DNA from 4 places in the Mycoplana sp. 10N416 genome. Region 1 is predicted to be linked to each of the others. Evidence: predicted binding sites of a transcription regulator. Region 1 holds the regulator's gene; each other region holds the start of a gene.
What was found. Region 1 encodes PhoB, which activates phosphate uptake and scavenging genes when phosphate is short. Its sites were predicted from a motif close to TGTCATNNANCTGTCAT; they were not measured.
Positions count from the first base shown of each region.

Region 2: AC1DDS_RS13710 (alpha-D-ribose 1-methylphosphonate 5-triphosphate diphosphatase) is a predicted target of PhoB. The motif match lies at 3,309-3,325, and genes of this name have one in related genera.
Region 3: ugpB (sn-glycerol-3-phosphate ABC transporter substrate-binding protein UgpB) is a predicted target of PhoB. The motif match lies at 5,831-5,847, and genes of this name have one in related genera.
Region 4: AC1DDS_RS14555 (BtaA family protein) is a predicted target of PhoB. The motif match lies at 5,350-5,366, and genes of this name have one in related genera.

Region 1 is NZ_JBFTIM010000004.1:437,130-444,650, forward strand. Features, by position in the region: gene pstC (phosphate ABC transporter permease subunit PstC) at 1-1,335, shown strand, start outside; gene pstA (phosphate ABC transporter permease PstA) at 1,332-2,654, shown strand; gene pstB (phosphate ABC transporter ATP-binding protein PstB) at 2,669-3,484, shown strand; gene phoU (phosphate signaling complex protein PhoU) at 3,544-4,257, shown strand; gene phoB (phosphate regulon transcriptional regulator PhoB) at 4,304-4,987, shown strand; gene AC1DDS_RS11395 (GcrA family cell cycle regulator) at 5,068-5,586, opposite strand; gene AC1DDS_RS11400 (acetylornithine transaminase) at 6,012-7,205, shown strand; gene argF (ornithine carbamoyltransferase) at 7,241-7,521, shown strand, end outside.
Region 2 is NZ_JBFTIM010000006.1:64,891-72,411, reverse strand. Features, by position in the region: gene AC1DDS_RS13720 (ASKHA domain-containing protein) at 1-1,066, opposite strand, end outside; gene phnF (phosphonate metabolism transcriptional regulator PhnF) at 1,309-2,094, opposite strand; gene AC1DDS_RS13710 (alpha-D-ribose 1-methylphosphonate 5-triphosphate diphosphatase) at 2,091-3,272, opposite strand; gene AC1DDS_RS13705 (PhnD/SsuA/transferrin family substrate-binding protein) at 3,385-4,242, shown strand; gene AC1DDS_RS13700 (phosphonate ABC transporter ATP-binding protein) at 4,335-5,084, shown strand; gene phnE (phosphonate ABC transporter, permease protein PhnE) at 5,077-5,871, shown strand; gene AC1DDS_RS13690 (cystathionine gamma-synthase family protein) at 5,984-7,267, opposite strand.
Region 3 is NZ_JBFTIM010000006.1:125,247-132,767, reverse strand. Features, by position in the region: gene acs (acetate--CoA ligase) at 1-1,633, shown strand, start outside; gene AC1DDS_RS13985 (adenylate/guanylate cyclase domain-containing protein) at 1,937-4,390, opposite strand; gene AC1DDS_RS13980 (branched-chain amino acid ABC transporter substrate-binding protein) at 4,484-5,578, opposite strand; gene ugpB (sn-glycerol-3-phosphate ABC transporter substrate-binding protein UgpB) at 5,909-7,219, shown strand; gene ugpA (sn-glycerol-3-phosphate ABC transporter permease UgpA) at 7,383-7,521, shown strand, end outside.
Region 4 is NZ_JBFTIM010000006.1:248,363-255,883, forward strand. Features, by position in the region: gene AC1DDS_RS14530 (DMT family transporter) at 1-741, shown strand, start outside; gene AC1DDS_RS14535 (pyrophosphate--fructose-6-phosphate 1-phosphotransferase) at 856-2,070, shown strand; gene AC1DDS_RS14540 (LysE family translocator) at 2,168-2,803, shown strand; gene AC1DDS_RS14545 (lytic transglycosylase domain-containing protein) at 2,939-3,844, shown strand; gene AC1DDS_RS14550 (serine hydrolase domain-containing protein) at 3,851-5,233, opposite strand; gene AC1DDS_RS14555 (BtaA family protein) at 5,412-6,659, shown strand; gene AC1DDS_RS14560 (class I SAM-dependent methyltransferase) at 6,659-7,336, shown strand; gene AC1DDS_RS14565 (outer membrane protein) at 7,477-7,521, shown strand, end outside.

The sequences.
Region 1 (7,521 bases):
GCGGCGTTCCTGCCGCCGCTGATCCTCGTCGCCCTCTGGCTGACGATCAGCCCGCTCGTCGTCAACTCTTCCGTCCGTGACAGCTTCCCGGACGCGGTCAAGGCGCAGTCGTCGGCGCAGCAGAGCCTTGCCTTCGGCATGGTCACCACGATCGCCCGCGGTCTTCCGCTGCTCTCGGAGGGCGAAGTACTTTCCGTCAAGCAGGATCCCTCGACGCTGCAGTCGGTCTTCGCCGCAAAGGGTGTCGCCGTCGCCGCCGAGGCGCAGCCCTACATGCTGGAGTCCGCGGCGACGCTGAACGCGATGGCGCAGTCGAGCCAATTGGCGCTCGCCGGCGTCTCGATCGTGCTGTCACTTGCGGGCGCCTTCGTCGCCTTGCGCACCGTCGCGCCGCAGTTTCGGGCGCGCAATAGGGTCGAGCGGGTCATGCTGTGGGCCCTGGTGCTGGCGTCCTCGATCGCCATCCTGACGACGATCGGCATCGTTGCCTCGATGCTGGCCGAGTCTATCCGCTTCTTCAACGCGGTCCCAGCGTGGGATTTCTTCTTCGGTACCGTTTGGGATCCGCGTTTCGCCGGTGCTGGGTCGAGTTCGGAGGGGCAGTTCGGCCTGATCCCGCTGCTGGCCGGCACGCTCTATATCGGCTTCGTCGCCATGCTCGTGGCGGTTCCCGTCGGCCTGTTCGCCGCCATCTACATGGCCGAATATGCGTCCCCTCGCATGCGCTCGCTGGCAAAGCCCCTGCTTGAAGTGCTGGCTGGCATCCCGACGATCGTCTACGGCTTCTTCGCGCTCGTCACCGTCGGCCCGTTCCTGCGCGACCTTTCCGCAAACCTCAACGGTCTGGTCACCGGCAACTATGCCAGCTTCATCCAGGCGCAGAGCGTTCTCACCGCCGGGATTGTCATGGGCATCATGCTGATCCCCTATGTCTCCTCGCTGTCTGACGACATCATCACCGCGGTGCCGCGGGCGCTGCGGGACGGCTCGCTCGGCCTCGGCGCCACTCGGTCGGAGACGATCAAGCGGGTGATCCTGCCGGCTGCCCTTCCGGGCATCGTCGGTGCGCTTCTGATGACCGCCTCCCGCGCGATCGGTGAAACGATGATCGTGGTTCTGGCCGCCGGCGTCGCCGCGCGCATGCAGTTCAATCCGTTCGAGCCGATGACGACTGTGACGGTAAAGATCGTCAACCAGTTGACCGGCGACCTGGAGTTCACCTCGCCACAGACGCTGGTGGCCTTCGCGCTGGGCATTACCCTGTTCTGCATCACGCTCGCACTCAACATCTACGCGCTCTATATCGTCCGCAAATACCGGGAGCAGTACGAATGACCGATCTCCTCTCAGCGGTTTCCGGCGATACGGTCTCCAAGGCGCCGCCGCGCCGCGACATCGGCATTCGCCGCCGCTATGCCGCCGAACGCCGTTTCCGCTTCTATGGTCTCGCCGCGATCGTCTTCGGCCTCGTGTTCCTGTTCGTGCTGCTGTGGTCGGTCGCCGGCAAGGGCTACACCGCCTTCCAGCAGACGGAGATGACGCTGCCGGTCGAATTCTCCGAAAAGGTCATCGACCCCTCCAACAAGCGCGCCACCGATCCGAAGGTGCTGGTTACCGCCAACTATCCGTTGCTGGTGCGCAATGCGCTGGCCGAGAAACTCGGCGTCAAGTCGACCGATCGGGCGGCGCTGAAACAGGTTTCGGCGATGGTGTCGGATAGCGCGCGCGTGACGCTGCGCGACATGGTGGCCGACGATCCCTCGATCATCGGCAAGACTGTGCCCGTCACCGTTCTCGCCAGCGCCACCATTGATTCCGCCTTCAAGGGGCAGTTCGACCTGACCGTCGACGAGAAGAACCGCAAGGTTTCCGACAAGCAGGTCGGCTGGATGAAGCAGCTTGCGGAGGAAGGCGTGCTCGCCAAGGGTTTCAATACCGGGCTGTTCGTCAATGGCAATTCCAGCCGGCCGGAAGCCGCCGGCCTCGGCGTGGCGCTCGTGGGCTCGCTCTATCTGATGGGCATCGTGCTGGTGCTGTCTCTGCCGATCGGCGTCGCCGCTTCCATCTACCTGGAGGAGTTCGCGCCGAAGAACCGGCTGACCGATCTGATCGAAGTCAACATCAACAATCTCGCCGCCGTGCCTTCGATCGTCTACGGCCTTCTCGGGCTTGCCGTATTCATCAACTTTGCCGGCCTGCCGCGCTCGGCGCCGCTCGTCGGCGGTCTGGTGCTGACGCTGATGACCTTGCCGACCATCATCATTGCCACACGCGCGGCTTTGCGGGCCGTTCCGCCGTCGATCCGTGCGGCCGCCCTTGGGCTGGGCGCCTCGAAGATGCAGACGATCTTCCACCACGTCCTGCCGCTTGCCATGCCCGGCATCCTGACCGGCACGATCATCGGGCTGGCGCACGCGCTCGGCGAGACCGCGCCGCTGCTCCTGATCGGTATGGTCGCGTTCGTCGCCAACGTCCCCGCCACGCCGCTCGATCCGTCGACGGCCCTGCCGGTACAGATCTACATGTGGGCGAACGAGGCCGAGCGCGCCTTTGTCGAGCGGACTTCGGGGGCGATCATCGTCCTGCTCGTCTTCCTCATCATTATGAACTTTGGCGCAATCCTGTTGCGGCGCCGGTTTGAGCGCCGCTGGTAGTGAGATAGAAGCAGATGAACATCATGACCGAAGCCGTGGCTGAAGAAGCGCTGGAAAAGAAGATGAACTCTGTGCCTTACAAGATGATCGGCAGGGATGTCTCCGTTTACTACGGCGACAAACGCGCCCTCTACGACGTGAACCTCAACATCCGCGAGAATACGGTGACGGCCCTGATCGGCCCGTCCGGCTGCGGCAAGTCGACGTTCCTGCGCACGCTCAACCGCATGAACGACACGATCGACAATTGCCGCGTCACCGGTGCGATCACGCTCGATGGGGACGACATTTACGACCCCGCGATCGATGTGGTCGAGCTTCGCGCCCGTGTCGGCATGGTGTTCCAGAAGCCGAACCCGTTTCCGAAGTCGATCTATGAGAACGTCGCCTACGGGCCCCGCATCCACGGTCTCGCCAAGAACAAGGCGGATCTGGACCAGGTCGTCGAGCACAGTCTGCAAAAGGCCGGTCTCTGGAACGAGGTGAAGGACCGCCTGCATGAAGGCGGCACGGGCCTCTCCGGCGGCCAGCAGCAGCGCCTCTGCATCGCCCGCGCCGTCGCCGTCAGTCCGGAGGTGATCCTGATGGACGAGCCCTGCTCGGCGCTCGATCCGATCGCCACCGCCAAGGTCGAGGAACTGATCCACGAGCTGCGCGAAAACTTCACGATCGTCATCGTCACCCATTCGATGCAGCAGGCCGCGCGCGTTTCGCAGCGCACCGCCATGTTCCATCTGGGCAACCTGGTCGAGGAGAACGACACCGACAAGATGTTCACCAACCCCGACGACCAGCGCACGCAGGACTATATCATGGGCCGGTTCGGCTGAACCCGGTGCAACGTCGCAAATGAATACCCGGCGCCATGGCGCCAGTTGAGGATAACACCATGTCATCGCCCCACATCGCTTCCGTCTACGACGAAGAATTGAAGTACCTTGCGCGCCGCATCTCCGAGATGGGCGGCACCGCCGAGCAGATGGTGGGCGACAGCGTGCGCGCCCTGGTCAACACCGATGCCGCGCTGGCGCAGAAGGTCATCTCCGAAGACGTCATCCTGGACACTGCCGAGCGGCAGATCAACGAGAAGGCGATCCTGACGATAGCCAAGCGCCAGCCGATGGCGGCGGACCTGCGCGAGATCATGGGCGCGATCCGCATCGCTGCGGAACTCGAGCGCGTCGGCGACCTTGGCAAGAACAACGCCAAGCGCGTCATCGCCGTGCAGAGTTCCGGCATGCCGCGCAAGCTTGCCCGCGGCCTGGAGCATCTCGCGGAACTGGCACTGATGCAGTTGAAGGAAGTGCTCGACGTGTATGCGTCGCGCAACGTCGAGAAGGCCAGGGAGATCCGCGAGCGCGACGACGAGATCGACGCGGTCTACACCTCGCTGTTCCGGGAGCTTCTGACCTACATGATGGAAGACCCGCGCAACATCACGCCCTGCACCCATCTTCTGTTCTGCGCCAAGAACATCGAACGCATCGGCGACCATGCCACCAACATCGCCGAGACGATCTTCTACATGGCGACGGGTGCGCCACCGGAAGGCGAGCGCCCGAAGGACGATCACACCACCTCAGTCGGCGCGGAGAAGGAATGATCTGCGTCGCATTGTTTGAATTCTAGAACGCCGGAGTTCGCAAGGCATGGTTCCCAAGATTACCGTGGTCGAAGACGAAGAGGCGCTGAGCGTCCTCTTGCGCTACAATCTCGAAGCGGAGGGTTTCGAGGTCGATACGATCCTGCGCGGCGACGAGGCGGAGATCCGCCTGCAGGAGCGTCAACCGGATCTCCTGATCCTCGACTGGATGCTGCCCGGCGTTTCCGGCATCGAGCTGTGCCGCCGCCTGCGCCAGCGCTCCGAGACCGAACGCCTGCCGATCATCATGCTGACGGCCCGCGGCGAGGAGAGTGAAAGGGTGCGGGGTCTTGCCACCGGTGCCGACGACTACGTGGTGAAGCCCTTCTCGACGCCGGAGTTGATGGCGCGGGTGAAGGCGATGCTGCGGCGCGCCCGGCCGGAAGTGGTCTCGACGCTGCTGAAGTGCGGCGATATCGAACTCGACCGCGAGACGCACCGCGTCCATCGCCGGACGCGCGAGGTGCGCCTCGGTCCGACGGAATTCCGCCTGCTCGAGTTCTTCATGACCTCTCCCGGGCGCGTCTTTTCGCGCTCGCAGCTGCTCGACGGCGTCTGGGGACATGACATCTATGTCGACGAGCGCACGGTCGATGTGCATGTCGGCCGTCTGCGCAAGGCGCTGAACTTCTCCAACATGCAGGACGTCATCCGCACCGTGCGCGGGGCCGGCTATTCGCTGGAGGCCTGATCGGCTGGAAACAATCGGAAACGAAAAACGGGCCCCGCGGGGCCCGTTTGCAATTCTGTCTCTTTCCAGCGTGTCGCCGGTTACCGCATGCGCCGACGTTCGGCCGACGGCTGGTAAGCCAGGCGCTGATGGAAGAGGCAGTAGGGCGAGTTGTCCGGGGACTCGTTGCCGCAGAAGTGAAAATCGTCCGTCAGCGGGTCGCCGTTCGGCCACTTGCAGGTGCGCTCGGTGAGTTCCGTCAGTTCCAGCCGACGCGACATCGGCAAGACGACGTTCGTGTTGATCCGCGCGAGCGGCGCGTCGTCGTACTCAAACGCGACTTCCTCCTTGACGACGGTCGCGCCTGCCGGACGGGCGACGGTGCGGGTCACGACCCGCGGGGCGAAGTTCGAGGGGCGCGGCGCGGCGGCCGGCCGCTTGGCCCGTGTCGCCGTCGGCGTGCCGCCGGCTTTAGCGCGACCGGGAAGGGCGAGGCGGTGCACCTTGCCGATGACCGCGTTGCGGCTGACGCCGCCGAGTTGTGCTGCGATCTGGCTGGCGCTCAGTCCTTCGGACCAGAGCTTCTTGAGCTTCTCGACCCTCTCGTCTGTCCAGTTCATCCTATCGCCTCCATTCCAGCGTTCGCTACCGGGAATCCGTCGCCAATGCCCCGGATGGCTCCGGAGCACGGAACGCCTTGATACTGTGGGTGACTAGTTCCGCCGCATGCAGTCTAGCAATTGACTTTTAACCTACTGACAGGGGGACTCTGTGACAAGAGTCGCCCGATTCAGGCCGAATCGATTTTCCAGTTTTCCCCAACTTGCTAGTTTGGTGTGACTGCCCGGCGACACTTTCCGCGCGCAATTCGGGTCCGTCTACGCGATCAATTGAGGCGGAACGGATGGAAGCTACTTTTATTGACATCGACCCCCGAAATGCTGATAGTGCCGCGGCCGCCGCAGGGCGGCATTTTTCATTTTTCCACACGGAAAGCTCAAGACGGGAATGGATTTCCGCATCCGCTGCGAAGGAGATACGCGCCATGGCTGATGCCACGCCGCTTTACGAGACCTATCTGCGTGCGCCGCTGCGCTTCGAGCGTGGCGAAGGCGTCTGGCTGATCGCGGAAGACGGCTCGCGCTATCTCGACTTTGCCGCCGGCGTTGCGGTCAATTCGCTCGGCCATGCCCATCCACATCTGGTCGACAGCCTCAAGAGCCAGGCCGACAAGGTCTGGCACGTTTCGAACCTCTACGAGGTGCCGGGACAGGAAACGCTTGGCAAGCGGCTGATCGACGCGACGTTCGCCGACAAGGTGTTCTTCACCAATTCCGGCGCAGAGGCGCTGGAGTGCGCGATCAAGACGGCGCGGCGCTATCATTTCGCCAAGGGCCATCCCGGCAAGTTTCACGTCATCACCTTCGAGGGGGCCTTCCATGGCCGGACGCTGGCGACGATCGCCGCCGGCGGCCAGGAGAAGTATCTCGAAGGCTTCGGGCCCAAGGCGCCCGGCTTCTATCAGGTGCCCTTCGGCGACATCGCCGCCGTAAAGGCCGCGATAACGGAAGAGACGGCGGCAATCCTGATCGAGCCGGTACAGGGCGAAGGCGGCATCCGCGTCGTGTCGAAGGAGTTTCTGCGGGAACTGCGCGCGCTCTGCGACGAATATGGGCTGCTGCTCGTGCTTGACGAGGTGCAGTCCGGCGTCGGCCGGACAGGCAGGCTGTTTGCCCATGAATGGGCCGGTGTCGCGCCGGACATCATGGCGGTCGCGAAAGGCATCGGCGGCGGCTTTCCCCTCGGTGCCTGCCTGGCGACGGCGGAGGCTGCGGCCGGGATGGTCGCGGGCACGCATGGCTCGACCTATGGCGGCAATCCGCTGGCCATGGCCGTCGGCAACGCGGTCCTGGACGTCGTGCTGGAAAAGGGGTTCCTGGAACACGTTCGCGACGTGGCGCTCGTGCTGCGTCAGGGCCTGGCCTCGCTGGCGGACCGCTTTCCGGATATCATCGAGGATGTCCGCGGCGAGGGCCTGATGCTCGGCATCAAGGCCAAGGTTCCCTCGGCCGACCTGCTCAAGGCGGTTCGCGCGGAACACATGCTGCTCGTCCCGGCCGGGGACAACGTGCTGCGGCTGCTGCCGCCGCTGGTCACGACGGCCGAAGAGGCGCGCGAGGGGCTGGCACGGATCGAACGGGCGGCGGAGAAACTGAGCGCCGAGAAGAAGCAGGCCTGAGGCGTTGCCGAGGCTCAAACAGCAGGACTGACAGCATGGCCAGACACTTCCTCGACCTCTCCGCCATGACGGCCGAGAATCTTCGCACGATCATCGACGACGCCAAGGTGCGAAAGGCGGCGACCAAGGAGGGCACGGCCGACAGGCCGCTTGCCGGCAAGATGCTGGCGATGATCTTCGAAAAGCCCTCCACCCGCACCCGGGTCTCGTTCGACGTCGGCATGCGCCAGCTCGGCGGCGAGACGCTGTTTCTGTCGGGCACCGAGATGCAGCTCGGCCGCGCCGAGACGATCGGCGATACGGCGAAGGTGTTGTC
Region 2 (7,521 bases), on a different contig from region 1:
TGTCATGCGCCCAGTATTGCAGTGCCCCAGAGACGGCAAGCGCGAACGGTGCCTGGCCAAGTTCCGTCGGGTCGATGCCGAGGAACAGGTGGTGCATGATCGGGTTGGCAACGAAAACCGCATCGAGGATGTCGTGGCGGTCGACCTGACCTTCGTCGCAGACCTTGCCGATCAGGTTGTTGACGGCCTCGCGCACCGCCTTGGTCATCGCTTCCCGGCCGTCCGGGTTCATCATGACGTAGGAGACGCGGCTCATCAGGTCCTCGCCGAAGCGGATCTGCGGGTTCGAGGTGCCCGACGAGGCGGCGATGCGGCCGGACAGCAGCGAGACGAGATGCATGGCGATCGTGGTCGAGCCGATGTCGCAGGCAATGCCGTAGGCCTCGTTCTTCAGGCCCGGCCAGAGGCCGACGATGAAGGGGCGGGACGAGTCCATGTCGCGGTGGATCGCGGCGGTGACGCCCCAGTTGCCCTTGCGCAGGATCGACTGGAGTTGCGGGATGAGATGCGGGGCGATCAGCGGGTCTTTCCAGCCCCAGTCCTTTTCCAGGATCTGCTTGAGGCGGTCGAGATCACCAAGAGGTTTGTGCATGTCGGGCTCTTCCACCTCGACATAGCAAAGCTGGACGGCGGCGTTACGCTCGATGACGCGGTCGGTTGCGGCCTTGCGGACGACCTGCGCATTGATGACGGTATCCTGCGGAACGTCGACGACGAGATCGCCGAGGATCAGGGCCGAGCACGAGAGCCGTCGGCCGTCCGGAAGGCCGCGGACCTTCTCGTAGCGCTCCTCCTTCGGTCCCTTCTCCGAGATGTGGTCCAGCGAGGAGACGATCTTGTGCTTGGCGAAATTGCCTTCCTGTACCTCGATCTGGCAACGGCCGCACGTGGCCCGCCCGCCGCAGACGCTTTCGACGTAGACGCCCAGCTTGCGCGCGGCGTCGAGGATTGGGGTGCCCACGGGGAAGCGGCCGCGCTTGCCCGACGGCATGAACAGCACGAGAGGGTCCTTCTGCGCGGCTTCGGTCATATTGGTCTCGTTTTCGGATGTGCCATCGATGCGCATGCTGCTTCCGTCTTTCGCCAGGGCCGCTTCCGTCCGGGGACCGAAGCCTGAATAAACGCTACCAGACTGCACCGGAACGCTGCCTGATAGTTGTCAAATCCCGACATGGAAAGATCTGCCAGCATCATTTCCGCCGGCGAAAGCGATTAAAGGCGAAAGGATCTGCGAAGGAGGCCGGGCGTTGCCGCGCATGCGCTTGCGGCGGCCGAGGAGATTACCTTTCTGGCCCGGCGCTGACACGGTCAGAACACGAATTCCACGGAGGTCAGCGGCCAGCATCCGAGCGTCCACTCGATCGGTCGGGACTGTTCGTCGTGATTGATGGCGTTGACCCGGAAAACCGGCGTTCCCGGCGTCAGCTTCAGCATGTCGGCTTCATCCGGCGAGGCAAAGCCGCCGCTGACACGGGTTTCGTGCCGGTGATACTTGGTGATGCCGTAGGCTCGGAAGACATCGGTGACCGATTGCTGCCGCAGATAGACGGCTTCGAAGTCCGGAAAGCGGCTGGCCGGAAAGATCTTGGTGTTGACGTAGAGGGGGTGGCCATCGGCGCTCCGTATCCGACACAGCCGAATGACTTCCTCGTCATCGCCGAGCGCCAGCTTCCTTGCCGCAGCGGTGGCTACGGTCTCGCGGCACAGGACCAGCGTTTGAGTTACGACCTTCTTGCCGCCTGCATTGAAGTTCTCCAGGAACGGGCGGTCGTCCCGAACCGTGAAGACGGAGGGAAGGCTGCGCACGAAAATGCCGACGCCCTTGCGGGCGGTCAGATGGCCTTCGCGCTGCAATTGCTGCAACGCGCGCCGGAGCGTGATGCGGGTCACGCCGAGTTTCTCGGCCATATGATTTTCGCCGGGCAACTGGCTGCCCGGCGTCAGGAAATTGTTTTCGATCAGCCCGAGGATGTGGTCGTAGATCTGCTGCCAGATCGGCATGTCGTTGCGCGGCCGGACGACGACGTCCTCGAAGCCGGTCAGGAGATCGGTGCCCTTGTCGAGTCCGGGAGCCGAGCCGGTGCTTGTCTTCATGCCCGGGCGCCTTCCGCCATTCGTGTCATGGAGGGGGCGGACAGTCCGTGGCCGCCGGCGGAATAGACCAGGTCGCCGCCAACCATTGTCGCGACCACGTGCGGATGCGTTGGGTCGCTGGCATCGACCAGGATCATGTCCGCCCGCATGCCCGGTCGCAAGGTACCCCGGTCTTCCAGGCCGGCTGCCTTGGCGGCATTGGTCGACACCAGGGCCCAGGTTTCAGCCAGATCGCCGAAGTCGGGCCGGGCCAGTTTGAAGGCGGCGTGGAGGGGCGACGGATAGTGATAGTCGCTGGCAAGCACGCTGCAGAACCCGGCGCGGACGGCATCCGTTGCGTCGAGTGCGCCGTTATGGCTGCCGCCGCGCACGACGTTTGGGGCGCCAAGGACGATGTGTTCCCCCGCCGCGCGCGCCGCTTCAGCGGTCTCGCGATTGAGCGGAAACTCGGAGGTCATGACGCCCAGCTGCCGGAATTTCAACCGTTCCTCCGGCGAGGCCTCGTCGTGCGCGAGCAGAATGTTGCCCGAAGACCTGGCCGCCCCCGCGAGTTGGTCGATGGCGGCCGGCACCTCGGCGCGCCGTGACCAGACGCTGTCGAGCAGCGCCGTGTAGGCCTCCTGGCTCAGCCCCGAGCGCGATGCCATCTGGCCGATCTTGCGGGCGATCGTGCCCTTCATGACCGTGCCGGTCGTGTGGTCGTTGAGCGCGATGATCGGCCTGGGGTCGAGCGACAGCCACTGCATGACCAGCGGCAACTGGTCCAGTGCAAAGGTTTCCCAGCGCAGATGCAGGCGGGTGTCGCATCGCAGCGAAGGGCGCATTCGCATCAGTTCCGCGATCAGGTCCGCTGCCGCCTCCACCGAACGCAGACCCGGTTCCCACGAGATGGTGACGCCGTGAAAGGCGGTGGTGATGCCGTTCGCCACGAGCTGCCGGTCGGTGTCGCGAAGCGCAAGCGCCGTATCGAAGCGCACGCCGGGCCTCGGCATGATCTGGCGTTCAAAGCCGTCGCCATGGATGTCGACAATACCGGGAAGCACCAGAAAGCCCTCCGCTTCGATGACCTGTGTGGCGCTATCGGGGGTCGAGACGATCTGCCCCTCTGCGACGTGAATGTCGGCGGACGACAAGCGGTCTCCGGCGAGCGCGCGGCCGCCCCTGATGGTCCAGTGCATCTGCGATCCTTATGGGTAATTCATCTCACGGCAAGGTGTCATGCAGGCGTCATCTGCTGTCTATACAGGTATCGCGTCGAACGCATCCTGTCTACACAGCAGAGGAAAAATCATGATCCGCAAATTCGCAGCCGCCCTTGCGCTTACGCTTGCAACCGCAATGCCGGTCCTTGCCGATCCCGTTAAATTCGCAGTCACCGACATCGAGGGTCTTGAAGCGTTGCAGCAGGAGTTCGGCGCCTTCGAGGTTGCGCTGGAAGAAGCCACCGGTCTCGAGATCGAGCTTTATCCCGTCGCATCCCGCACCACGGCCGTCGAGGCGTTGAATTCGGGCCAGGTCGATCTGGTTCTGACCGGTCCTGCCGAGTACGTCGTCATGAAGGAACTCAGCCAGTCCAAGATCGTCGTGGCCTGGCAGCGCCCGGACTACTTCGCCCAGATCGCGGTTCTGGCCGATGGTCCGATCCGCTCGATCGAGGACCTGAAGGGCAAGAAGGTCGCCTTCGGCTCCGTCGGCTCCACCTCGCAGCATCTCGGCCCGGCCCAGGCGCTCGCAGACTTCGGCCTGAAATATGGAACGGATTACGAGCCGGTCATCATCTCCCGCAACGTCGCCGCCGAGGCCCTGACCCGCGGCGACATTGCCGCCATCGGCCTCAACTTCGGCCATCTCGCTTCCGTGCGCGAAGCATTTCCCGACAAGGCCTTTGCCGTGATTGCCCGTGGCCGCGACCTGCCGAACGACATCCTGGTCGCGCGCAAGGACATCTCGGATGAGGTCTTCAATGCCGTGCGCGATGCCTTCGCAGCCAAGGGCAACGAACTGATGCAGGCCGTTCTGACCGGTGAGGACAACAAGAAGTTCAAGGGCGGCTTCTTCCTGACCGACGTCAAGGACAGCGACTACGACTATGTCCGCTCGATGTACCGCACCATCGGCGTCGAAACCTTCACCGACTTCGTCAACTGAGCATATCGCTCCATCTCCGACCTTGGAGGCAGCCGGATCAGCCGGCTGCCTTCGTCGCAACAAGCAATCTTCCAGCGACCAGGATACCTACAATGAGCGAGATCATTTGCGCCCGCGGCGTTACGAAGAAATATGCGGACGGGAAGACGGTCTTTTCCGGAATCGAACTGATGGTGTCCGCCACCCAGCGGGTTGCGCTGATCGGCTCCAACGGCGCTGGAAAATCGACGCTTCTCAAATGCCTGATCGGGCTCCTGCCGCTCAATGGCGGCGAGGTCCGCACTCTCGGCGAGAGCATCGGAGTCACATCCTCGCCGCGCCAGTTGCGAAGGTTGCGGCAGCGCATCGGCGTGGTGTTCCAGCATCATGGCCTGGTCGCCCGGCAGTCGGTCCTGACCAACGTCGTGCAGGGCAAGCTCGGCCTGGCGGGTGCCTGGCACGCCTGGCACCAATCGATTGCCCGGCAGCAATGGCGCAGTGACGCGCACGAAGCCCTGAGCCAGGTCGGCCTCTGCCACAAGGCTGCGGCACGGGCGGATGAATTGTCCGGCGGCCAGGCACAACGTGTCGCAATTGCTCGGGCGCTGGTCCGAAAACCGAAGCTCCTGATCGCCGACGAGCCGGCGGCAAGTCTCGATCCGGCCTCCGGCCGCGATGTCATGGCGCTCTTTTCACAGCTGTCGCAAGAGAGTGGCACCACATTGATCTACACGACGCACGACATGGACCATGCGCTCGAATTTTCCGACCGCATCATCGCCCTGAAATCCGGCTCCATCCTCTTCGACCAGCCGACCGCGAACGTGACGCGCGCAGCTCTCCAGGAGGTCTTCCATGGCTGAGAGCGCACTGCCGGCGCGCTTGACGCGCCTATCGCCGCTGTCCTTTGCACTTCTGGTCGCAGCCGGCGCACTGCTTGTTGCGTCCCTGCAGCAGGTGGCGCCGTCGCCGGCGCAACTGGCCCAGGGCGGCCCCCGGATGGCGGAACTGGTCGGGCGCATGTTGCCGCCCAATCTCGAGAGCGCCTTCCTGCAGCGCGTGTTCTGGCGGATGATCGAGACCTTCCAGATTGCGCTGGTCGGGACGGTCATCGGGGTCGCGATCAGCCTTCCGATCGCCTGGCTTTCGTCCAAGGCGATCTCGCCGGTGGGCGTCTTCCGGCATTTCTTCAAGATGCTCGTCTCGCTGTTCCGCACCGTGCCGGACCTGGTGTGGGCGCTGATCTTCGTTGCCTCCGTCGGGCTGGGGGCGGTGGCAGGGACGATGACGATCATGGTGGACACGATCGGCTTCTGCGGCCGCTTCTTCGCCGAAGCCATGGAGGATGCCGACGAGAAGCCGCAGGAGGCGCTGTTCGCGATCGGCGCAAGTCGGCTCTCGGTGCTGTGCGGGGCGGTGCTGCCGGATGCGATGCCCTCGCTCATCAATACGACGTTGTTCGCGCTGGAGAAGGCGGTCCGTGCTTCGGTGGTGCTCGGACTGGTCGGCGCCGGCGGCATCGGTCAGGAGTTGAAGGTCGCCTTCGATCTTTTCCAGTACAAGAACGCTTCCACCATCATTCTGGTGATCTTCGCCATCGTGCTGGTCATGGAATTCGTTACCGATCGCCTCCGGGCTCGGGTGCGTTAGCCGAATAGTACAGCGGCGCAATATAGGCCCAACCGGTCAACCGCAACGAGTTCCAGGTCTCGGTGAGCGAGTTGTCAACGGCGGCGTCATCGCCGGCCAAGACCAGGCGACTTCAAGCCAGGTCAAGTGCCTGGGCAAGATCAGCGATCAGGTCGTCCGGATGCTCGATGCCGATCGACAGGCGGATCGTTGAAACCAGCACGCCGATGCGTTGGCGCACCTCCACCGGTACGCCTGAATGCGTCATGGTCGCCGGGTGGCTGGCAAGCGATTCCGTCCCACCCAGGCTGACGGCAAGCTTGAAAATCTGCAGGGCATTCAGGAAGCGGTAGGACGCCGGCTGCCCGCCCCGGATGTCGAAGGAGAAGGTCGAGCCTGCTCCGGTGCATTGGCGTTGGAAAAGCCTGCCGACCGGGCCGTCAGGATCTTGATACGGAAGATAGTGGATCGTTTCGACCTTGGGGTGATCGCGCAGATAGTCGGCGACCAACCGGGCATTGGCGTCCGCCTTCTCCATGCGGATCGACAGGGTTTCGAGCGAACGGCCAAGCATCCAGCAGGAATGCGGATCGAGTTGGGTGCCGATCGCACCGCGTAGCGCCTTGACCGGTTTCATCACTGTCCTCGCGCCGAGTGCTGCGCCGGCGATAAGGTCGGAATGACCGCCGACATACTTGGTCAGCGAATAGAGGGAGATATCTGCACCATGTTCGATCGGGCGCTGAAACACGGGCCCGAGCAGTGTGTTGTCGCAGGCGACGATTGGTCGATGCCCCTGGCTCTTGCCGATGGCGTCCGCGAGACGGCTGACCATCGCGACATCCACCAGGCTGTTGGTGGGATTGGCGGGCGTCTCGATCAGGATAACGGACACGCGGCCTTTGCTTATCGCGTCATCGGCGGCTGTTCGCAGCGCCGACTCGTCCGTGCCGTCGGCGAAACCGACGGCGTTGACGCCCAGATTGAGCATGGTCCGGGCCAGCAGGGTCTCGGTGCCGCCGTAAAGCGGTTGGGAGTGCAGCACCACATCGCCGGGGCGGACGAAGGCCAGCAGCGTCGTGGCTATGGCCGACATGCCGGAGGAGAAGAGGGCGCAACTTTCCGTCCGCTCGTACAGGGCAAGACGATCCTCGACGATCTCGCTGTTGGGGTGATTGAAGCGGGAATAAACAAGACCGCTCGCGGTTCCAGCCGGCGGCTCGCGGCGTCCGGCGGTGTAGTCGAAAAAGTCACGCCCTTCTTCGGCAGAACGGAACACGAAGGTTGAGGTCAGAAATACCGGCGGCTTGACCGCGCCCTCCGACAACTCCGGATCGTAACCGTAGTTGAGCATTTGCGTTTCTGGATGGAGTTCGTGGTTTCCGATACGGGTCTTGGGCGGGCGAGGAGCAGTCATGGGAGTCTCCTTTCGGCGTCGACGCGACAGCGCATGGCCTCAGCTTCTCAGGGGACACAGAAAATTGCGAGCGAAATCATGCACCGCAAACATGGGCCATGCAACTTTCGGCTGCGCCACGCGATCGTTGCCTCAGGAGGTAAGCGGGCTCACGCGTCGCCCTTCCTTGTTGACCGCCAAGAGACGCAAACGGCCGCCAATGCCGAGGGCGGCACGGGCGACCGGATTGGTGGCGGGGCATCAAACCGGCAAGG
Region 3 (7,521 bases), on a different contig from region 1:
CTACCGCGAGCTGCACGGGCAGGTGTGCTGCTATGCCAACGTGCTGAAGACGCAGGGGGTGAAGAAAGGCGACCGCGTCACGATCTACATGCCGATGATCCCGGAGGTCGCCTACGCGATGCTGGCTTGCACGCGCATCGGGGCGATTCACTCGGTGGTGTTCGGCGGCTTCTCGCCCGATTCGCTGGCCGGGCGCATCGTCGACTGCGAATCGCATGTGGTGATCACCGCCGACGAAGGCTTGCGCGGCGGCCGCAAGGTGCCGCTGAAGGCCAATGCCGACAAGGCGGCCGAGATCGCCGCGGCGGCCGGCAATCCGGTGCATAAGGTGCTGGTGGTGCGCCGCACCAGCGGAGCGATCAACTGGGTGGACGGGCGCGACGTGTGGCTGGGCGAGGCGGCCGAGGCGGCTTCGCCCGTGTGCCCGGCCGAGCCGATGAATGCGGAGGACCCGCTGTTCATCCTCTACACCTCCGGCTCGACCGGCAGCCCCAAGGGGGTGTTGCACACCACCGGCGGCTACCTGGTGCATGTGTCGATGACGCATGAATACATCTTCGACTATCATGACGGCGACATCTACTGGTGCACGGCCGATGTCGGCTGGGTGACGGGCCACTCCTACATCCTCTACGGACCGCTGGCCAACGGCGCGACGACGCTGATGTTCGAGGGCGTGCCGAACTATCCCGACGCCTCGCGCTTCTGGCAGGTGGTGGACAAGCACAAGGTCAACATCTTCTACACCGCGCCCACCGCGATCCGGGCGCTGATGGGGGCGGGCGACGACTGGGTGAAGAGGAGCTCGCGCGAGAGCCTGCGCCTGCTGGGTTCGGTGGGCGAACCGATCAACCCGGAGGCCTGGGAATGGTACTACAACGTCGTCGGCGAGGGCCGCTGCCCGATCGTCGACACCTGGTGGCAGACGGAGAACGGCGGCATCCTGATCGCCCCGCTGCCGGGCGCCACCGACCTGAAGCCGGGCTCGGCGAGCCGGCCCTTCTTCGGCGTGGTGCCGGAGATCGTCGACAATGACGGCGCGGTCATCGAGGGGGTGGGCTCGGGCAACCTGTGCATCGCGCAGCCGTGGCCGGGCATGATGCGCACGGTGTTCGGCGACCACGATCGCTTCATCCAGACCTATTTCTCCACCTACAAGGGAAAATACTTCACCGGCGACGGCTGCCGGCGCGACGAAGACGGCTATTACTGGATCACCGGGCGGGTCGACGACGTCATCAACGTGTCGGGCCACCGCATGGGCACGGCAGAGGTGGAATCGGCGCTGGTGGCGCATGAGACGGTGTCGGAAGCGGCGGTGGTGGGCTACCCGCACGACCTCAAGGGCCAGGGCATCTACTGCTATGTCACGCTGATGGAGGGCGAAGAGCCGAGCGACGCGCTGCGCAAGGATCTGATCGCCCATGTGCGCCAGGAGATCGGGCCGATCGCGGCCCCCGACAAGATCCAATTCGCGCCGGCGCTGCCGAAGACACGCTCGGCCAAGATCATGCGCCGCATCCTGCGGAAGATCGCCGAGGACGACTTCTCCGCGCTCGGCGACACCTCGACGCTCGCCGACCCCTCGGTCGTCGACGACCTCATCGCAAACCGGCAAAACAGGAAAGCCTGAAAGCAAGCGCGGCCGCGAGGAGACCTTTGGAGCCTCGCTGCCGCCCCGTCAGCGACTTGAACTTCTGATGCCCCTACAGGCCGGGCCTGCGCTGCAAACGCCCAGGGCGAGCCGAAACGGCGATGACGGAGAGCAGTGCCAGCAACCACGAGCATGAGTGCCGGAAACCGAGAGCGTCATCCGGCCACGTGATTAAGCTGTGGCGGCATTTACCGGAGCATCGGCCAAGCGCCGGCCACGGCATGTGAGACGAGAGACCACGACCGCCGTCAGCCCGGAACTCATCCTCCATCGTTCCCGACCTTAGTGGCCAAGCCGATCGAGCGCGTCGCGAAGGGCGGCAGCTGCACTCTCACGCTCGCCGCTCGACATGAGTTCTGGCTCCAAATCGAGCTTTAGATGCGGCATGTCCTTATGAATTTCCTCTGCTCTTGAAAGATTTGCCTTGGAAGCGACGACACGGTAGGCGGCAGTTGGATAAGCAATGCCTTTGACCTGGATCGGGCCAACCTCCTCGCAATGGATCACATCCTTCACCTGCGCGAAGGTCTCGTAGGAGATAAGGACGGAGCCGGGGGCTGCCTCCTGCTCCAGCCTTGCGGCCAGGTTCACGGCACCCCCGATGATCGTGTAGTCCATCCGGTCTTCGCTGCCGAAATTGCCGACGGTACAATAATCCGTGTGAATACCGATCCGGCAGCGGAGCGGCGTTTCTATTCCGACGCTGCGCCAGATCTCGCCGAGTTCGCCCACTCGCTTCTGCATCGCAAGCGCCATCGAGACACAGGCAATGGCGTCTTCCTTGATGCCGCGCGTCTCGGGATCGCCGAAGAACATCATGATGGCATCGCCGACATATTTGTCGATTGTAGCGCCAAACTCCAAGGCGATCTTGGACATTTCGGACAGGTACTGGTTGAGGATCTGCGTGAGTTCCTCCGACTCCATCTTGTCGGTTGTTTCGGTGAAACCGGCAATATCGGTAAAGCAAATCGTCAGCTTCTTGCGCTGGCTCGCAATCCTCACGTCCTGTTGGCCGCTGAAGATCGAATTATAAACCTGAGGTGCGAGATACTTGGCCAGTTTGCTCGAAAGCGCCTCGAGGGCGATCGACTTTTCGGACAGATCCTGCTCTCGACGCTTCAGCTCGGTGATGTCGGAATAGACCGCAACCGTCCCGCCGCCCGAGATCCGGCGCTCACTGATCTGGATCCAGCGGTCCGGACTGCGGCGCTGGACATGCGTTCCGGTTGGATTGCGATGCGCGAGCAGGCGCTCGGCGATCCATTCCTCCTCGCGACCAACCGCATTCTCTATAAGCCCGCGCTCCGCAGCCGCCCTGATGATTGCCTCGAACCGGGCGCCCGAAATGACGGTATCATCCATGTCCGGATAGAGAATTTCGCGGTAGCGGCTGTTGCAGAGGAGGAGCATGTCCTCCGAATCGTAGAGAGCAAAACCCTCGGAAATGCTTTCGATCGCGTCGACGAGGTGCTGGCGGGCTTCGGCGACTTCGCGCAGGTTCTTCTCCTCCACTTCGATCGCAGTGTCGCGAAAGAGCCGCAGCGCCTCGGCCATGCGGCCAATCTCGTCGCTCGCCGGCCTGGGCAGCTGCACTCGCAGATTGCCCCCGGCAATGGCCAGCATGCTCTGACTGACGCTCGCAAGCCGGGCGAGAAGGTTGCGGTCGACGTAGAGCCAGACGACCATGATCGAGCTGACGAGCGTCAGCAGGGCGGAGCCGAGAACGACCCCCGTCCCGAAAGCTTGTACGGCCGACGTTTCTCGTCCGGCATCGGCGATCTCACGGTGAGCAGCGGTTACAAGACGATCAACCGCAGCGGTGAGGTCCCGGGAAAGCCTCTCATTCTCGGCCACGAGCTTCTCGCCCTCGGCCAGAATGGCCAGCTCGCGTCCGCGAACGGCCGGAATTCCGGCGTCGCCTTCGGCCAATGCCCTGAACTCGGCGACTCGATCCCGAAAGCGGGCCTGCAACTTGGCTTCGATCTGCTGGACGATCGCCTCGAGGCTGTTTAGGGAACGCTGCAGTGGAAAGATGCTCAGCGCAAGATCGCCGGACGTTGGCGTATTGGCGGCCTTCAGCAGCGCATCATTGACCGCGGCAATCTCCTGTTGGGCTTTCTGTTGGGGAAGATAACCTACGATCGCCAGCAAGGCGCTCTCTGCCGCTGCGGCGCGCTGCTCGGGCGGTGCGTCAGAGCCAGCGACCAATTTTTGCCAGGCCGCCATTTTCGAGTTCGCAACCAGCGTGCCGGCATTGATCAGACGCAGGCCCGCCGTCGACGCAGCACCCAACCGGCGCAACAGCTCTTGCTTCCGGTCGACAACCGTCAGCCTCGTCGCAACCAGATCGTCGAGCGTCCGCAGGTTTCGTTCCAGGCCAAGGACCGCACTTTCGATCTCTGCGGACTCGGTTCCAAGCGTGCTGCCCTTGAGTGACCCGAGCAGCGTTTCGAGACGTGCCATCTCGACCGAGATGGCGGCGGACACCTCGGCACGCTTTATCGCGCTCGTTGCGGCGAGCATGGACGGCGCGGCGGCCGCTACCCGTTCGGCTTGTCGAGACAATTGCAGCGCAACAAGGGCAGAGGGCATCCGCCTTTGCGTGATGTGCGCGACGACGGAGCCGACTTCCCGATGCGCATAGATCGCAGCGGCGCTCGACAGCATGCTGATGGCGCTGAGAGCGAAGAATGCAAGCAACAAGCGGCCACGTATGCCGAGACGGTTATGCATCGCCTCCATTCCGGCTGATGCGGCTCGCCTCTGTCGCGCCGGATGCTCAAAATTCGCCGGCCCGCCAGCAGTTTGCCAATCCTGATCCTGGGCCTATTCTACGGGCACATACTCCCCATTCTTCCAGACGTACCACGCCCAGACTTGCCGCGTCAGATCGCCCTTGTCGTCGAAAGCGATCGGTCCGAGCACGGTCGAAAACTCGCCCTTGTGGAGTGCGTCGATCACCCGTCCGATCTCCAGCGAACCGGCCTTGGCGACAGCCTGGGCCCAGACCTGGATGGCGCCGTAAGTCAGCAGGGTATAGGCATAGGGCTCATAATTTTCCGCGCGATAGCGGGCGACGACCGCAGCGGCTTCGGCGTTTCGGCGCGCATCCGGTGTAAAGGTGAAAAGAAGGCCTTCAGCGGCAGGCCCCGCGATCAGCGCCAGTTCCTCGGTCGCCATGGCATCGCCGGACACGAACTGAACCGGGTAACCGGCATCGCGAGCGGCGCTCGCCATCAATGCGACCTCAGTATGGTACCCGCCCACATAGATCACGTCGATGCCTTGTTCCTTGAGCTTGGCAACCTCCGCTGCATAGTCGCTCTTGCCCGGTTCATATTGAAGGTAGATTGCTTCGGTCACGTTGCGGCTGTTCAGCCGCTTCTTCGTCTGCTCCGCCAGGCCTTTGCCATAGGTGGTCCCGTCATGAAGTATCGCAATCTTCTTCCCGCCCCACCGGTCGGCGAGAAGGTCCCCTGCGGTCGCACCCTGCGCATCGTCGCGTGGAATGACGCGGAAGACATTGGCACGACCCTGCTCCGTCAGGAGTGGATTTGTGGAACCTGGAGATATCTGCAGCACTCCTGCCGCCTCGTAGACCCCAGACGCCGGAATCGATGCGCCGGAACAGTAGTGCCCGACGATGAAGACGACTCTGTCGGCCACCAGCTTTTTGGCCGCTGCAGTGGCCTGATCCGGGTCGCAAAAATCATCGGCAATGATGAGCCGAACCGACTGGCCGAGCACGCCCCCTTGAGCATTGACGTCGTGAACCGCAAGCTCTGCGCCTCGCTGCAATTGCTCGCCGATCCAGGTCAGCTTGCCGGTCATCGGGCCGGCGGCCCCGATCAGAATCTCGGCCTGAGCGTGAAAGCCGATCAGCGATGCCAAAGCGACTGCTAATGGGAAAGGTCGGCGCATGACGCACCTCCTTTTCTCAATATACTCTGGATCAACAGGTGCGGCTACTTGTCTGTGCCCAAAGGAGCCGTGGGTGTGCATCCGCCACAAGCACGGGACACCTGGAGGGGTGACATCAGGACAACCAAATACGGGTTGCGGGCGGCGCGGATGTTGAGCGCATGGGTTTGCTATACGGTATGGGTATAACGCTGCAACTTGAAATCACCATCGAGAAGCTTCGCATGCGACTTTCATGTGGCGATACAAAACTGTTGTATGGCTGTCATAAACTGACAATACTGCTCTCCGCGAGACTAAACCTTTCGCCAACCAGAACGGGAGCGAGACATGAAGATCGTAGGCTTCGCGGCCGGAGTTGCCGCCACATTCACGTTGCTATCCAGCACTTCCGCATTCGCGGTCACCGAGATTTCGTGGTGGCACGCCATGACGGGAGCCAACAACGAGGTGGTCGAGCAGCTTTCCAAGGAGTTCAACGAGAGCCAGAGCGAGTACAAGGTCGTTCCGGTGTTCAAGGGCACCTATCCCGAGACGCTGAATGCCGGTATTGCCGCTTTCCGCGCCAAGCAACCGCCGGCGATCATGCAGGTCTTCGATGCGGGCACGGGCACGATGATGGCCGCCGAGGGCGCCATCAAGCCGGTTGCCGAGATCCTGTCGATGGGCGGCCAGGCCTTCGACAAGAGCCAGTACCTGCCGGGCATCGTTTCCTACTATTCCAAGCCCGATGGCACGATGCTGTCGTTCCCGTACAACTCGTCCTCGCCGATCCTCTACTACAACAAGGACATCTTCCAGAAGGCCGGCCTCGACGTCGACAACCCGCCGAAGACCTGGTCCGAGGTCTGGGATGCGGCCAGGAAGATCAAGTCGAGCGGTGCCGCACCTTGCGGCTTCACCTCGACCTGGCTGACCTGGATCCACACCGAGAATTTCGCCGCCTGGAACAACCTGTCCTACGGCACCAACGAGAATGGCATCGGCGGCACGGACGTCGAGCTAAAGATCAATGCCCCGACCTTCGTCAAGCACTTCCAGGAACTCGCCGAGCTCGCCAAGGACGGAACGTTCAAGTACGGCGGCCGCACGTCGGAAGCCAAGCAGATCTTCCTCGCCGGCGAATGCGGCATCTTCACCGAATCCTCCGGCGGTCTCGGCGATATCGTCAAGTCGGGCATGAACTACGGCACCGGCCAGCTGCCCTACGAGGCGGATGCAGCGGGCGCGCCGCAGAACACCATCCCGGGCGGTGCATCGCTGTGGGTCTTCGCCGGCCTGCCGGACGAGCAGTACAAGGGCGTCGCCACCTTCTTCAACTTCCTGTCGCAGACGCCGATCCAGGCACGCCTGCACCAGGTGTCGGGCTACCTTCCGGTCACGCTCGCCGCTTACGAGGAGACCAAGAAGTCGGGCTTCTACGACAAGAACCCGGCCCGCGAGATCCCGATCAAGCAGATGATGGGCAAGGCGCCGACCGAGAATTCGAAGGGCGTCCGCCTTGTCAACCTGCCGCAGGTCCGCGACATCGAGAACGAGGAGCTCGAGAAGATGCTCGCCGGCCAGCAGACCGCCCAGCAGGCGCTCGACAATACCGTTGAGCGTGGCAACAAGGCGATCCAGGACGCGATCAACAACTGATGCCGTGGGCGCGGCGGCCCCTGAATCGGGTTCGCCGCGCTCACCACCTTTTTCCGCGGAGAGAGGCATCGCAACGTTAGCATGGCATCGTCACTCGTCCGATCGGCCGGGGCGAGGGTGCTGCACGCACCGAGCTGCGGTGTGGGCCTCCACGAACAAGCCGATGACCCAGCCGCCGAAGAGGCTCGCATTGTCCCCACGCGTCGTCTTTCCCAACAAGATTCTTCCCTATCTGCTGGTCGCGCCGCAGCTGGCGATCACGCTGGTGTTCTTCTACTGGCCGGCCAGCCAGGCGCTCTACC
Region 4 (7,521 bases), on a different contig from region 1:
CTCCTTGTCTTGAAACGGCCGCTGCCGCGCAAACATCTGCCGACCCTTGCCGGCGTCGGTGTCTGCGCGGTCTTCGGCTTTCCGATCTTCTCCTCGATCGCGCTGCAGACGATCCCTGCAAGCCATGGCGGTGTCGTGCTCGGCATTCTTCCGCTCCTGACCTCGATCTTCGCCGCAATCATCGATGGAGAGCGTCCGGGGGCTATGTTCTGGCTGTGCGGAATCGCCGGCGCGGCCCTCGTTGCGATTTTCTCGCTGGGTGAAAACAGCTTTCATCTCGGCCCCGGAGACTTTTGGCTGTTCCTCGCCGCGGTCGCGGCCGCGCTATCCTACGTGCTCTCCGGGAAGCTGGCGCGTGAACTGCCGGGTTGGGAAGTCATCGGCTGGGCGCTCGTTCTTTGCGCGCCCTTCACGCTTGCCGGGACGCTGTTCGTTGCCGACTCCGGCATTTATATGCCGGGATCCGCGCAGTACGGCGCGATCCTCTATCTCGGCCTGCTGTCGTTGTTCGGCGGGTTCATCTTCTGGAACGTGGGCCTCGCTCTCGGCGGGATAGCGCGGGTTGCGCAGGTCCAGCTGTTCCAGACATTTGTCACGCTTGCGATTTCTGCGCTCCTGCTCGGCGAGGCGGTCGGGATCTCGACCGTCGGCTTTGCACTCGCCGTCGCCTTCGTCGTCTGGCTCGGTCGCAAGGCAAAGATCTCCCGAACGGCGGCGGCAGCGATCCCGGGCCGGGCCTGATCGGGCCGTACAATCCGTCACCGAAAGCGGCTATGTACTGATCGGTGATTCCCCTGTTGCGGAATCTGGAGTAGACATCCGCCGACCGACCTGATCGTTCGGCGAGGAGGTATCATGGCCAAACAAAAAGTTGCAATGCTCACCGCAGGGGGCCTGGCGCCCTGTCTCTCATCGGCAGTGGGCGGGCTCATCGAGCGTTACACCGACATCGCACCGGAAATCGAGCTGATCGCCTATCGGTCGGGATATCAGGGCGTACTGTTGAGCGACAGCATCGCAATCACGCCACAGATGCGCGAAAAGGCCCACCTGCTTCATCGCTATGGCGGCTCGCCGATCGGCAACAGCCGCGTCAAGCTGACGAACACCGCCGACTGCGTCAAGCGCGGCCTCGTCAAGGAAGGCGAAAACCCCCTGCGTGTCGCAGCCGAGCGGCTCGCCAGCGACGGCGTGACCATCCTGCACACGATCGGCGGCGACGACACCAACACGACCGCGGCCGACCTGGCGGCCTATCTCGGCGCCAACGGCTACAACCTCACCGTGGTCGGCCTCCCCAAGACGGTCGACAACGACGTCGTGCCGATCCGTCAATCGCTCGGCGCCTGGACGGCAGCCGAAGTCGGCGCCGGCTTCTTCGACAACGTCTCCAACGAACAGAGCGCCGCCCCGAAGACGCTGGTCGTGCACGAGGTGATGGGTCGCCATTGCGGCTGGCTCACAGCCGCGACCGCCCGCGCCTACCTGCAAAAGACCGCCGGCAATGAATATGTCGAGGGCTTCATGATGGATGCGCAGTTGAAGAACATCGACGGCCTGTACCTGCCGGAAATGGCCTTCGACCTGCAGGCCGAAGCCGAGCGCCTGAAGAAGGAGATGGAGAAGAACGGTTTCGTCACCCTGTTCGTGTCCGAAGGCGCCTGCCTGGACGCGATCGTCGCGGAGCGTGAAGCTGCCGGCGAGACGGTCAAGCGCGATGCGTTCGGCCACGTGAAGATCGACACGATCAATGTCGGCAACTGGTTCTCCAAGCAGTTTGCCGCCCTTCTCGGCGCCGAGCGCGCGATGGTGCAGAAATCCGGCTACTATGCCCGCTCCGCCCCCGCCAACCGCGACGACCTGCGTCTCATCCAGAGCATGGTCGACCTCGCCGTCGAAAGCGCCCTCAACAAGGTGTCGGGCGTGACCGGCCATGACGAAGGCCAGAACGGCAAGCTGCGCACGATCGAGTTCCCGCGCATCAAGGGCGGCAAGCACTTTGATACCAGCGCGAAGTGGTTCGGCGAGATGATGGACGCCATCGGCCAGAAGTGGACGCCGGCCGGCTGAGGACACTCAGCCCCCCCCCGGGGCCGAAGATTGCATCTTGACGCCATCTCGCGCAGATGGCTTGCTCCCCTCTACCAACGTTCAGGGGAGCTTTTTCATGTCCTTCGAGCACTGGCTCGCCTTTGCCGCGGCCTCCTCCATCATGCTGGCGATCCCCGGACCGACCATCCTGCTCGTCATCTCCTATGCACTGGGACACGGCCGCAGGACCACCGGGGCGACCGTTGCCGGCGTCGCCCTCGGCGATTTCACCGCGATGACCGCCTCCATGCTCGGTCTCGGCGCCCTGCTGGCAACGTCGGCTGCGATCTTTACCGTTCTGAAGTGGGTCGGCGCGGCCTATCTCGTCTGGCTCGGCATCAAGCTGTGGCGAGCGCCGATCGCTGGAACGGGCGGCATGGAGAATGGGACGGCGACGGAAGAGCAACCGTTCCGCATCTTTGCGCATGCCTACGTCGTGACGGCGCTGAACCCCAAGAGCATCGTCTTCTTCGTCGCCTTCCTGCCTCAGTTTCTCGACCTGTCGCGGCCGGTCCTGCCGCAGATGGTGATCTTCGAGATCACGTTCCTTGTGCTCGCCACGGCGAACGCCACAGCCTATGCACTCATGGCGTCGGCGGCGCGCGGCACGATCCGCAAACCCAGTGTCCAGAAGGTGGTCAACCGCGTCGGCGGATCGCTACTGATCGGAGCAGGCCTGCTGACCGCCGGGCTTCGACGGGCGGCGGCGTGACACTTGGCACAGCGTCTCGGGTTGCCCGAGGCCCCCCGATCGGCTATTTGACGAAGCACGGTCGAAGCGCCGTTGATTTGCATCCACGCCGGAAACGCTCCGTTTCCGAGCCTCAAGGCAGAACGAGAGCGACTGATGGCGGACAGATTCCCAATCCCTGCAAAACGTTTTTTGTCGGCCGGGTGCGCCACGGCCCTGCTGGTATTGGGCGGCTGCGCCAGTGTGATCGAGACCCCGGTCGAGGAAATGGCTTCGGCGCAGACGGTGATGCCGATCGCCAAGCCCGGCACGGAAATGACCGCCTATGCCCTGCCGGCACCGATTGTAGATCCGGCAACGGAAAATGATGGCGCGCAGACGACGGCAGCCATCGAAGCGACCCGCGCAAGCAACGCAGAACTGGCGATTGCTTCGGCCGCACCCGACGCGGCAACCGAAACGGCTGCAGTCGCTTCGGCAGTTCCGGTTCCGACCAGCACGACCCCCTCCTCCCAGAAATTCATGCCGGCCTCGTTCGAGGCGGCGGTGATGGAGCCCGGCTTCGACACCGGTGAACCGGAGGGGCTCGAACAGTTGGTCGCTTCGCACCAGATCATCCCGATGGCGAAGCCGACGTTGCAGCCGGTGGCCTTTGCGGCGACCCAGGCCAAGCCGGGCGTTCCCCAGGCTTCGCAAGCCTTCGAGAAATCCGGAACGCCGATTGATGCTCTCATCACCAAGTACGCAGCCCTTTATGAGATCCCGGAAGGACTGCTGCATCGCGTGATCAAGCGCGAGAGCCGATACAATCCCAAGGCTTACAGCCGGGGCAATTACGGCCTCATGCAGATCCGCTACAACACGGCCAAGGGCATGGGATATACCGGCGCGCCGGACGGCCTCTTTGACGCCGAGACGAACATCAAGTATGGCGCAAAATATCTCCGCGGCGCCTGGATGGTGGCTGAGAACCAGCACGACGGCGCGGTCCGCCTCTATGCCAGCGGCTACTACTACACCGCCAAGCGCAAGGGCCTTCTCGAAGAAACCGGCCTGAAATAGGCGAGATCACGTCCCACGGTCGAGTGCGTCGACGATCCGCTTCACGAGTTCCTGCGGACGATAACCGAGAGCGGAAGGCGTCAGCCCCAGGCGGACGACGGCGAGTTTTCTGGACGGGATCACCGCGATCGCCTGGCCGTCATGGCCGAGCATCCAGAACGTGTCCTTCGGCAATCCGTACTGCGCGTTCGGCACGTCGCCGGGCCCGTGGATCCAGCTTTGCGCATGACTGTAAGCCCCGTCAGAGGCGGGCGTCGGCGTTCCCATCGCAGCCACGTATCCCTCCGGCAGCAACCGCTCCCCATTCCATTGGCCGTCATTGAGCAAAAACTGGGCAAAGCGCGCCCAGTCGCGCGCCGTCGCATACATGTAGGACGAACCGGCAAAGATGCCCGTCTCGTCCGTCTCCATCACGGCGCTGCGCATGCCGAGCGGCGCGAACAGGGCCGTGGTCGGATAGGACAGCGCCCGCCACCGATCCCCCACCGCGTTCATGAAGACATGGGAGAGCAGGACCGCGGTACCGCTGGAATAGCTGAACTTTTCTCCCGGATTGGACGCGAGCCGAAACGAGGCGGCAAAACGGGCCATGTTCGGCTCCAGAAAGAGCATCCTCGTCACATCCGTGACGTCGCCATAGTCCTCGTCGAAGACCAGACCGCTTTGCATGGCCAGCAGGTCGGCCACGGTGATCTTTCCGCGCGCGTCGACCTGCCACTCAGGGAAGAGAAGAGCCTGTGCCGGCGACAGCCGCCCTTGCAGGATCAGACGGCCGACGAGCGCCGCATTGACCGTCTTGGTCAGCGACCAGCCGATCAGCGGCATATCGACGGAGTACCCGTCGCCATAGCGTTCGCCCACGAGCTGGCCGTCATGAATCACCACCACACCTCGAACGCCCGGTCCGAGCAGGGCCGGATCGTCCAGAATGCTTGCGAAGCGCGGATCGCTCCCGCCATGCTCCCCCGCCGGCCATGGCTGATCGGCGGGTCCGGCCGCGATTTTCGGAAGAGGCACCTCGGCCACCACCTGCCGGGCCGTCAGCAAATCGCCATCCGGAACCGACGTGCAACCGAAGCCTTCGCGGTAGGCCGCATATCCCGGCGCGAACAGCCCGAGCAGCGACGCGGTGACCGTCATTTCCGAATAGTCGACGGACTGGCGCATCAGCCGCAGCAACGGATGGCCGGGCGCTTGCACGTCTTCATCGAGCACGGCGGCGGCATTGCGCCGCGCAATGAAGACATTGGAGCAAACGATCTTGGCCGCATAGGACGATCCTACCCGCAGCAGTTCCGGAGGCCGAACGATCAGCCAACTGCCTGTGACGACCAGAAACACGCAGCTGCCGAACAGTGCCTTCGCCGCAGCCCGCCGATATCGTGCCATTGCCTACCCTCGTTCGCTCGCAGACAATCAGGAATTGGCCCGCAAGAAAAGCCCCATGCCGTGACAGAAATATTGCGGTGGAACGCGAGCGCTTGCTGCCGCATGCCGCTGGCGGCAGTCATCAAACTGTAGCCGACGGCAGATATCGCTTCCGCAGATCCACCGAATGGGATGTGTCATGAGCGAACTGGCCAGAAACGCGGGATACGGGCGCAACAAGAAGCTGAAGGCGGCGCTGCTTCAACATCGTGCCGGCACACTGGAGGGGCTGTCCGAACGCCTTTTCGGATTGCTGTTCTCCGGCCTCGTATATCCGCAGATCTGGGAAGATCCGGCCGTCGACATCGAAGCAATGGAGCTGTCCGCCGGACACCGCGTCGTGACGATCGGCTCGGGTGGCTGCAACATGCTCGCCTATCTGTCCCGCACCCCGGAAGCGATCGACGTCGTCGATCTCAACCCGCACCATGTCGCCCTGAACCGGCTGAAGCTGGCAGCCTTCCGGCACCTGCCGTCGCATGCCGACGTCAGCCGCTTTTTCGGCGGAAACCACGCCACAACCAACCGCGAAGCCTACAGCCTGTTCATCGAACCGATGCTTGATGCGCAGACGCGTGACTACTGGAATGGGCGTGGCGCTTTCGGCCGGCGCCGCGTCGACGTCTTCAGCCGCAACATCTATCGCACCGGCCTGCTCGGCCGCTTCATACTGCTTGGCCACATCGTCGCGCGGCTCCACGGTCTCGATCCGCGGGAGTTTGTCGAGGCTCGTTCGTTGCGCGAGCAGCGCCAGTTCTTCGAGACCCGCCTCGCTCCCCTCTTCGATCGTCCGCTGATTCGCTGGATGACATCACGAAAGGCGTCCCTGTTCGGGCTCGGGATCCCGCCGCAACAGTTTGACGAACTGGCGAGCCTCAGCGACGACAACTCACTGGCGCCGGTTCTGAGGCGGCGGCTTGAGAAGCTGACCTGTCACTTCCCGCTGAAGGACAATTATTTCGCCTGGCAGGCGTTTGCGCGGCGCTATCCGGAGAAGCAGGAAGGCATGCCGCCGGACTATCTGCGGGCCGATCACTATGCCGCAATTCGCGCCAATGCCGGCCGGGTTCGCGTCCACCACGCAAGTTTCACCGAGCTTCTGGCCGGCAAGCCGGCAGGTTCCGTCGATCGCTTCGTGCTGCTCGATGCCCAGGACTGGATGAACGAAAACCAGATCAACGCGCTCTGGAGCGAGATCTCCCGAACCGCCTCCCGAGACGCGATCGTCATCTTCCGGACAGCGGCGGAAAGAAGCATCCTGGACGGCAAGCTCTCCCCCGCCCTACTCGACCTGTGGACCTATGAGCGCGAACGCTCGATCGAACTCGGTATGCGGGACCGTTCGGCCATCTACGGAGGCTTCCACATCTACAGGAAGCGGGCCTGATGTCGGCGGACTTCGAACTGCACCCGCTACCTGCCGATACGAGCCATGCCGAGCGGATGGACCGGCAGTATCGCTATCAGCGCCACCTCTACGACCTGACGCGCAAATACTATCTGTTCGGGCGCGACCGGCTGCTTAAGCAGATCCCAGCAGAGGCGGGACAGTCGATCCTGGAAGTCGGCTGCGGCACCGGACGCAATATCGAGCACATGGCGCGCCTGTACCCGCATGCCCGCTTTTTTGGTCTCGACATCTCGAAAGAGATGCTGGAGACGGCGCACAGGCGGTTTGCTCGCAAGGGAGTCAGCGCGCCGCGACTGCATGTCGCCGATGCCGCGAGTTTCTCCGCCGGAGAATTCGGCGAAACCGGATTCGATCACATCGTCATTTCCTATGCCCTGTCGATGATCCCCGCATGGGAACGCGCCGTCGAATGCTCCCTCGCCGCTCTGAAGCCCGGCGGGTCGCTGCATGTCGTCGACTTCGGCCAGCAGGAGCGCCTGCCGCTCCTCTTCCGCCGCCTTTTGCGGGGTTGGCTCGAACGCTTTCACGTCCAGCCACGCGCCGACCTGTTCGAGGTGATGCGCAGCGCAGCGCAGCGACGAGGAGCAACGCTGCAGACGGCGACGCCCTATGGCGGCTACGCCTGGATCGGTGTTGCAAAAATGCCAGCCTGACCCGCCTTCTGCCCCAACCTGTCTGCCTGCCCGATTTTGCGCTCCTTTCTGTGTGACCCCTCGACTGAGAGGGGTGGTGTATCTCGTTTGCTGACGCTTGGGGCTGCGTTTGCATGGTTCGAAGCAGAAGGAAGACAACCATGAAATCACTCTACATCGGTGCTGCCGCGCTCGTATTCGCTACT